DNA from 2 places in the Vibrio sp. V39_P1S14PM300 genome. Region 2 is predicted to be linked to the other one. Evidence: predicted binding sites of a transcription regulator. Region 2 holds the regulator's gene; the other holds the start of a gene.
The links. Region 2 encodes MetJ, which represses methionine synthesis genes. Its sites were predicted from a motif close to TTAGACNTNTANANGTCTAA; they were not measured.
Positions count from the first base shown of each region.

Region 1: the regulator MetJ is predicted to act here: its motif matches at 1,589-1,608, upstream of metN (methionine ABC transporter ATP-binding protein MetN).

Region 1 covers NZ_WXWP01000402.1:15,599-20,026, reverse strand. Annotated here, with positions in the region: gene treR (trehalose operon repressor TreR) at 1-492, opposite strand, end outside; gene CAG65_RS21020 (MliC family protein) at 543-893, opposite strand; gene gmhB (D-glycero-beta-D-manno-heptose 1,7-bisphosphate 7-phosphatase) at 938-1,489, opposite strand; gene metN (methionine ABC transporter ATP-binding protein MetN) at 1,704-2,738, shown strand; gene CAG65_RS21005 (methionine ABC transporter permease) at 2,728-3,405, shown strand; partial or broken gene CAG65_RS21000 (MetQ/NlpA family lipoprotein) at 3,443-4,253, shown strand; gene CAG65_RS20995 (Zn-ribbon-containing protein) at 4,320-4,428, opposite strand, start outside.
Region 2 covers NZ_WXWP01000179.1:17,900-22,327, reverse strand. Annotated here, with positions in the region: gene CAG65_RS09045 (malic enzyme-like NAD(P)-binding protein) at 1-1,271, shown strand, start outside; gene metJ (met regulon transcriptional regulator MetJ) at 1,345-1,665, opposite strand; gene CAG65_RS09035 (O-succinylhomoserine (thiol)-lyase) at 1,891-3,057, shown strand; gene CAG65_RS09030 (bifunctional aspartate kinase/homoserine dehydrogenase II) at 3,058-4,428, shown strand, end outside.

The DNA of each region.
Region 1 (4,428 bases), on a different contig from region 2:
CACAATCACTCCGTGATTGTCATAGTTGATTGACGAGACCAGTTCGGTATTCATCGCAATCACCACGGCTTTTTCCTGCCATAGGCTCAACGGGGCGGTGTCCATATCCGCAAAGCCGAACACGATCACGCCATCGACATTGCGCTTTTTCAGCACACTGAGGTGCTCATTGGTTTTGTGGCGATCGAACTGACTTTCCATGATGACAGCGTCATAGCCTTCCGCATACAGTGCTTGCAGCATGCTACCGACGGCTTTATTTTCTGACGGTGACTCTAGGCGGGAAATGATCACCCCGACCACTTTCTGGCTGCCACCACGCATCGACTGCGCCGATTTCGATGGCACGTACCCGTGCGCCGCAATCACCTGCTCCACTTTCTGCCGGGTTTCCGGCTTGACTTTAGGGTCATTGGTCAGCACACGCGACACCGTGGATTTACCGACGCCGGCCAGTTGGGCAATATCGAGAATGGTCAGCTTTTTACTCATAAGGCAGAAACTAAATCAGGAGAGAAGCGGGCCGGACGGCCCGCCGGGCATTATTGCTGTTGTGGGAAGTCTTCGGTCACACAGTTGCGGAAAAAAGTGTCACCAACTTGCAGGCGGGCACCGTCACCTTTGGCATGCAGATCCACATCCATGCCTTCACCCTGCTCATTGGCTAGGATGTACCGGATGCCTGAGCCAGCGGGGACTTGCGTCAAGGCATAATCCTGGCCGTCAACCCGCACCGTTGCTTTGTCTTGTTGCGAATAGTCCGCGTCAAAAGCCATCTTTGCATCACAGCTGTAATGCAGGAAGTTTTCACCAGCCTGAGACGACGTATTGCCCGATTGAGCACATCCAAACAGCACAACGCTGGCCGCTGCAGCAATCAGAGTTTTGTTCATATTATTGTTCTCCAGAAATATAAGGGTCTTACCGAAACCTTAGACTATTTTGTCAGATAACCCGGAACGTCACGGATACTGTCCAGAACGACATCAGCCAACGCTTCTCCCTGCTCAGTTACAGGTTTTCCGGTGCGCACTAACACTTTGGTGCCCACGCCCGCTGCGTCCGCCGCCATCAGGTCTTCGGCTTTGTCGCCTACCATAACGGAGTTCGCCATATCGATATTGAGAAAATCACGCGCCGAGATAAACATCCCCGGCTTAGGCTTGCGGCAGTCGCAATCTTCTTTGTATTTACCCTGTCCGTGTTCCGGATGGTGTGGGCAGTAGTAAATGCCGTCGAACTCCACACCGTTGTCAGCAAAGTTCCAATCCATCCACTGGGTCAGTGACAAAAAGCGCTCTTCGCTGAATTTACCGCGGGCGATACCGGACTGGTTGGTCACCAGCACCAGCTGATACCCCATCTGCTGAAGCGCCCTGGCGGCTTCAAACACGCCCTCAATGAACTCAAAATCATGTTCATCATGAACGTAACCGTGATCAACGTTAATCACACCATCACGATCCAAAAAGACTGCAGGTTTCGCCACAATGTATTTCTCTTTCAACTTTCAATAGTTATCAATTATTGCACGCTTTATTTCTTTCATCATCCTCTAATTATTCGGGCTATAAAGGCGGATAACCATTTAGACGTCTAGACGTAAAAATATCTATTGACTTAAATCAACGAAACCCATAGCATCGACTGGTCATTGAGATTCAAGTCAAAATAATATGCTGCGATAACGCACAGGTTGGAACATGATTGAGATTAACCAAGTCAACAAAGTCTTCTATCAGGGCAGTAAGGAAATTCTGGCTCTGAAAGACATCAATCTCCACATTGCCCAGGGGACCATTTTCGGTGTCATCGGTTCATCAGGGGCCGGCAAAAGTACCTTGATCCGCTGTGTAAACATGCTCGAAGAGCCAACATCGGGCTCTGTGGTCGTGGATGGGGTGGATCTGACCCAACTGTCCAAATCGCAACTGAGTGAAGCCCGACGTAACATCGGCATGATTTTCCAGCACTTTAACCTGCTGTCATCGCGCAGCGTATTCGATAATGTCGCGCTGCCGCTTGAGCTGGCGGGAGCGGACAACACGCACATTGAGCGTAAAGTCAGTGAATTACTGAAATTGGTCGGCCTGGCCGATAAACGCGACAGCTACCCATCCAACCTCAGTGGCGGTCAAAAACAGCGTGTCGCGATCGCCCGGGCTCTGGCGAGCGACCCTAAGGTTCTGCTGTGTGACGAAGCTACCAGCGCACTGGATCCGGCCACCACCCAGTCTATTCTGGAACTGCTCAAAGAAATTAACCGCAAGCTCAATATCACCATTTTGCTGATCACCCACGAGATGGACGTCGTGAAGAGCATCTGTCACGAGGTAGCGATCATCGGGGATGGCGAACTGGTTGAAAAAGGCACCGTGGGGGAAATTTTTGCCCATCCGAAAACCGAGCTGGCGCATGAATTCATCCGTTCAACACTGGATCTGTCGATCCCGGACGATTATCAGGCACGCCTGCAATCTCAACGTGTTGAAGGCAGCTACCCTCTGGTACGACTGGAGTTCACCGGCGCCACTGTTGATGCGCCGCTCATGTCGCAGATATCACGTAAGTTTAATATTGACGTCAGTATCCTAAGCTCTGATCTGGATTACGCTGGTGGTGTAAAATTCGGCATGATGGTGGCGGAACTGTTTGGTAACGAAAGCGACGACAACGCCGCGATCGACTATCTGCGTGAACACAATGTAAAAGTTGAGGTACTGGGTTATGTCCTTTAAAACACTCTCTGACTGGCTGAGCCTCAATGGCGATTTGTTACTGGGTGCAACCTGGGAAACCCTGTACATGGTGGCAGTTGCCGGCATCGTCGGTTTTGCGGTTGGCATTCCGCTTGGCGTGATTTTGCACACCAGCAAAAAAGGCGGCCTGCTGGAAAACCCAACCCTGAATAAAGTATTGGGTGCGATCGTTAACGTCGGCCGTTCGGTACCTTTTTTGGTCCTGATGGTCGCGATCATTCCGGTCACCAAACTGCTGGTCGGCACCTTTATCGGCACCACCGCCGCGATCGTTCCACTGACCATCGGCGCCATTCCTTTTGTGGCCCGCCTGATTGAAGGCGCGCTGCTGGAAGTGCCGACCGGCTTGGTAGAGGCCGCGCAATCCATGGGGGCGACGCCACTGCAGATCATCAACAAAGTGCTGCTGCCAGAGGCGCTGCCAACCATCGTCAATTCTGTCACCATCACATTAGTCACTCTGGTCAGCTATTCTGCTATGGCAGGTACCGTGGGTGGCGGCGGTCTCGGCGATGTCGCAATTCGCTACGGTTTCCACCGTTACGATGTGGTGATCATGGCGGTCACTGTCGTGATGCTGATCGTTCTGGTTCAGATTATTCAGTCAATTGGTGACCATATCGTGCGCCGCGTTGATCACAGATAAATTCAAAAAGATTCGATTTATAACAAGGAGATAGTCAATGAAATTTAATCTTAAAGGTGTACTTGCCATCGCAGCTGCTGCCTCTGCTCTGATTCTTTTCTGGCTGTGGTGACAAACAGGCCGACACCAGTAAAATCAAAGTCGGTGTCATGGCTGGTGCGGAAGCTCAGGTCGCGGAAGTGGCGGCGAAAGTGGCAAAAGAAAAATACGGCCTGGACGTAGAACTGGTGACATTTACCGATTACGTCACGCCTAATGCCGCACTGGATGACGGTTCCGTTGACGTCAATGCGTTCCAACACAAACCGTATCTGGATCAGCAAATCACCGATCGTGGTTACAAGCTGGCAATCGCTGGCAACACCTTTGTTTACCCTATCGCGGGCTACTCGAAGCAAGTGAAATCTGTCGACGATATCCAGGACGGTGCGCGCATCGCTGTACCGAACGATCCTACTAACCTGGGTCGCTCACTGCTGCTACTCGAGCAACAAGGCCTGATCAAACTTCGTGAAGGTGCGGGGCTGCTGGCCACGGTTCGTGACATCGTAGAAAATCCGAAGAACATTCAGATTGTCGAACTGGACGCGGCGCAGCTACCACGCTCTCTGGACGATGTGGCCCTGTCGATCATCAACACCACCTACGCCAGCTCAATCAATCTGACACCACAAAAAGACGGTGTGTTTGTTGAAGACAAAGAGTCGCCTTACGTCAACCTGATTGTCGCGCGTGAAGACAACGTCAACGCAGAAAACGTGAAACAGTTCGTTCAATCTTACCAGACTGACGACGTGTACAGCGCAGCGTCTGAAATCTTCCAGGGCGGTGTGGTGAAAGGCTGGTAAGCCAGATTCACCCAGAAAAACCAGAGCCCGCATAATGCGGGCTCTTTGCTTTTCGACCGGCCAAGCTTATTTAACATGGTCCCACGACAGGTTAGATACAATCCGGCACTCATCGCACTTAAAATGGAAAATGTCGTGGAGTGGCTCTTCCAACAACCAGTCACCACCACATTTC
Region 2 (4,428 bases):
ACGACAATCGCCAAGAATTGACCCCCGAAGAACAGCTGCGTCAACAAGCGCTTGATTATCATGCGTTTCCTGCGCCGGGAAAAATTTCCGTTGCTCTCACCACTCCAGCCGAAACGGCAAAAGATCTGGCGCTGGCATACAGCCCGGGCGTTGCGGAACCGGTGCGTGAAATCGCCCAGAATGCCGATAACGTGTACAAGTACACCGCCAAAGGCAACATGGTCGCTGTGATCTCCAACGGAACAGCAATTCTTGGCCTGGGTAATCTGGGACCACTTGCATCGAAACCTGTTATGGAAGGTAAAGCCCTGCTGTTTAAACGCTTTGCTGGCCTTGATTCGATTGATATTGAAGTAAAACACCGCACGATCGACGAATTTGTCGACACCGTAGCTAATATTGCCGACACGTTTGGCGGCATCAACCTGGAAGACATCAAAGCGCCGGACTGTTTTGAGATTGAAAAACGTCTGATCGAACGCTGTGATGTTCCGGTTTTTCACGACGACCAACACGGCACCGCCATCGTCACCGCGGCGGGTATGCTTAACGCGATCGAACTGCAGGGCAAAAAACTGGAAGACGCGGTGATTGTGTGTCTCGGTGCTGGCGCGGCGGCTGTGGCGTGTATGGAGCTGCTGATCAAATGTGGCGCCATGCGTGAGAAGATCTACATGCTGGACCGTAAAGGTGTGATTCATACCCGTCGTGATGATCTCAACGAATACAAACAACTGTTCGCCAACAACACCGACAAACGCACCCTGGAAGACGTGATCGAAGGTGCCGATCTGTTCCTCGGCGTGTCAGGTCCGAACCTACTGTCACCGGAAGCGCTCGAACTGATGGCTGACAAGCCAGTGGTCTTCGCCTGTTCCAACCCGGATCCGGAAATCAAACCAGAGCTGGCGCGCGCGGTGCGTCAGGATCTGATCATGGGTACCGGTCGCAGTGACTACCCGAACCAGGTCAACAACGTGCTGTGTTTCCCATTCATTTTCCGTGGTGCGCTGGATGTTCGTGCCAGCGAAATCAATGACGAGATGAAGCTGGCTGCGGTTGACGCTATCCGTGAACTGGCCAAAGAGCCGGTGCCAGCAGAAGTTCTGACCGCGGCCGGAGTGGAGAAACTCGAGTTTGGTCCAGATTACATCATTCCAAAACCGATGGACTCTCGCCTGCTGCCACGCGTAGCCAAAGCGGTTGCTCAGGCCGCGGTGGATTCAGGTGTGGCGCGCATCGCGATGCCAGACAACTACATGGCAGGGTAATTCGCCCCATAGCGACACAAAAAAGGTTGGCGAAGGCCAACCTTTTTTCTTTCCGGTGATGATGAGGTGACGCTTACTCGTCGTCAAATGCCTCAAATTCGATGCCCATCGCGGTCATGATCGCTTTGGCTTCAGTCGGGATTTCGTCCGGACGGTCTTTGCGCAAATCTTCATCAGTCGGTAACGGCTGACCGGTGTACGCGTGCAGAAACGCTTCACACAGCAATTCACTGTTCGTCGCATGGCGCAGGTTATTGATCTGGCGGCGAGTACGTTCGTCTGTTAACACCTTCAATACTTTCAGCGGAATAGATACGGTGATCTTCTTGACTTGCTCACTTTTCTTGCCGTGTTCCGCGTATGGGCTAATGTATTCACCATTCCAGTCTGCCATTGCGCACCTTCGTTATTGTCATCTGTATAAAGAAAAATTAGGAAAGCTGAATTTTAGCGGGATTTAAGGCTATAAGCAAAGACATATAGACGTCTAGAAGTGTTGACGTCTTAATTTTTGAAAAGTAAAGTGGTGGCAATGGAGATGGAAAACGCCCTGATGTCACGATTTAGGTATAGCGTAATCCAACAGACAAGTCATCACCTGTTTCGAAAGGAAAGCCTCATGAGCACCCGCAAGCCAGCCACAATCGCGGTACGTACTGGTATCGAATCCGACACCCAGCATCACGCAGTCGTTCCCCCGATCTATTTGTCGACCAATTATGGCTTCCCGGCCTTTGGTGAAGTCCCCCAATACGACTATACCCGTTCAGGCAACCCCAATCGTGGCCTGCTGGAAAAAGCGCTGTATGAGCTTGAATCGGGTCAGGGCGCAGTCGTGACCAACTGCGGGACCTCAGCCCTCAATTTGTGGGTATCCGCTTTCCTTGGTCCGGACGATCTGATCGTGGCACCGCACGATTGCTACGGCGGCACATACCGTTTATTCAATACCCGGGCACAAAAAGGTGATTTTCAGGTTGCGTTTGTCGATCAATCCGACGACGCGGCACTGGAGGCCGCACTGGCCAAACGTCCCAAACTCATTCTGCTGGAAACCCCATCCAACCCGCTAGTGCGCGTAGTGGACATCGCCAAAGTATGCGAGAAAGCCAAACAATCCGGCACCCTGGTCGGGGTCGACAACACCTTTTTGACTCCGGTGTTCCAAAAGCCACTTGAGCTCGGCGCTGACTTTGTGATCCACTCCACCACTAAGTTCATCAACGGTCACTCTGATGTGATTGGCGGCGTGGTGATCACCAAATCAGTGCAACACGCCGAAGATCTGGCCTGGTGGGGCAACTGCATCGGCGCTACGGGCACTCCGTTTGACAGCTACATGACCTTACGCGGGATCCGCACACTTGGCGCCCGGATGCGCGTGCATGAGGAAAGCTCACGCGAAATTCTGCGTTATCTGCAAGCTCAGCCTATGGTCCGCAAAATCTACCACCCAAGTCTGCCAGAACATCCCGGCCATGAGATCGCCAAAAAGCAGCAAAGCGGATTCGGCTCAATGCTCAGCTTCGAATTTTCTGGCTCGTTTGAACAACTGAAATATTTCGTCGGCCAGTTAAGCCTGTTTTCGCTGGCGGAGTCGCTCGGCGGTGTCGAAAGCCTGATCTGCCACCCAGCCTCGATGACACACCGAGCCATGGGAGAAGCGGCACTGACGGAAGCCGGCGTATCACAGCAACTGCTGCGGCTATCGGTCGGGCTGGAAGACGTCAGCGACCTGATTGCCGATCTGGATCACGCCTTTACGCAAGCAAAGGAGGCACTGTAAATGACGCCCTTCCGTCAACTGCACAAATTCGGCGGCAGCAGCCTGGCCGATCCGGAGTGCTATCGCCGCGTGGTGACCATTCTCAGAGAATATTCAGGCAACGACGATCTGGTGGTCGTGTCTGCCGCCGGCAAAACCACCAACCGTTTAATTGAGTTCACCGATGCGCTCAACAAAGACGGTCGTCTGGCACACGAGGTCCTGCAGTCCCTGCGTCAATATCAGTCGGAACTGATTGAGGACTTGTTGGACGGCGACAGCCGCGAACAGTGTCTGGCCCAACTGCATGATGAATTCAGCTCACTCGGTGAGCTGACTGCGCCGCTAACGGAGTCCAGCCGCGCCGCTGTGCTGGGTCACGGAGAAGTATGGTCATCCCGCCTTCTGGCGGCCCTGTTGAACGCCAGTGATATGCAGGCAGTGGCTCAGGACGCGCGCGCGTTTCTGCGTGCGGAGGCCGGTACCCAGCCGGAAATCGATCGCGGCAGCTCCTATCCTCTGGTCAAAGATGTGCTGGCTCAGCATGCCCATCACCGTGTGGTGATCACCGGCTTTATGGCGCAAGACACCCAAGGCCATACGGTTTTGCTTGGTCGCAATGGCTCCGATTACTCGGCGACCATCATCGGTGCGCTGGCCGAGGTTGATCAGGTGACCATCTGGAGTGATGTGGCCGGCGTTTACAGCGCCGACCCCCGTCTGGTCGGTGATGCCTGCCTGTTGCCACTGCTGCGCCTAGATGAAGCCAGTGAACTGGCACGTCTGGCCGCGCCCGTCCTGCACAGCCGTACCCTACAGCCCGTAGCACAAAGCGCAATGGATCTGCATCTACGTTGTAGCCACGCACCGGAATCCGGCTCTACCCGTATCGAGCGGGTGCTGGCTTCCGGTCGCGGCGCCAAAATCATCACGTCGCTCAACGAAGTGCTGCTGATCGAACTGAGTTTCGGTCATGGCCACGACTTCCAGCGTTTACAGAATCAGGTGCTGGCCCACTTAAAGCGTGTCCAGCTTGAGCCTCTGGCATTTGAATCTCAACCGGATCAATTGTGTCTGCGGCTGGCCTATACCGCAGAGATCGTCGGCGGGGCACTGCACTACCTGCAAGACGCCGCCATCGATGCAGAAATCAAACTGCGTGAGGGCTACTCACTGGTGGCGGCCGTCGGCGCAGGCGTGATCACCAATCCCAACCACTGCTTTGGTTTCTACCAGCAACTGAAACACGCACCGGTTGAATTTATTTCCGAATCTTTGTCCGGCTTAAGCCTGGTAGCCGTCGTGCGTAAAGTAGACACCGAACCGTTAGTCAAAGGCATTCACACTCAGCTGTTTCAGGCGCAAAAAAGGGTGGCGATCGCTCTGTGTGGG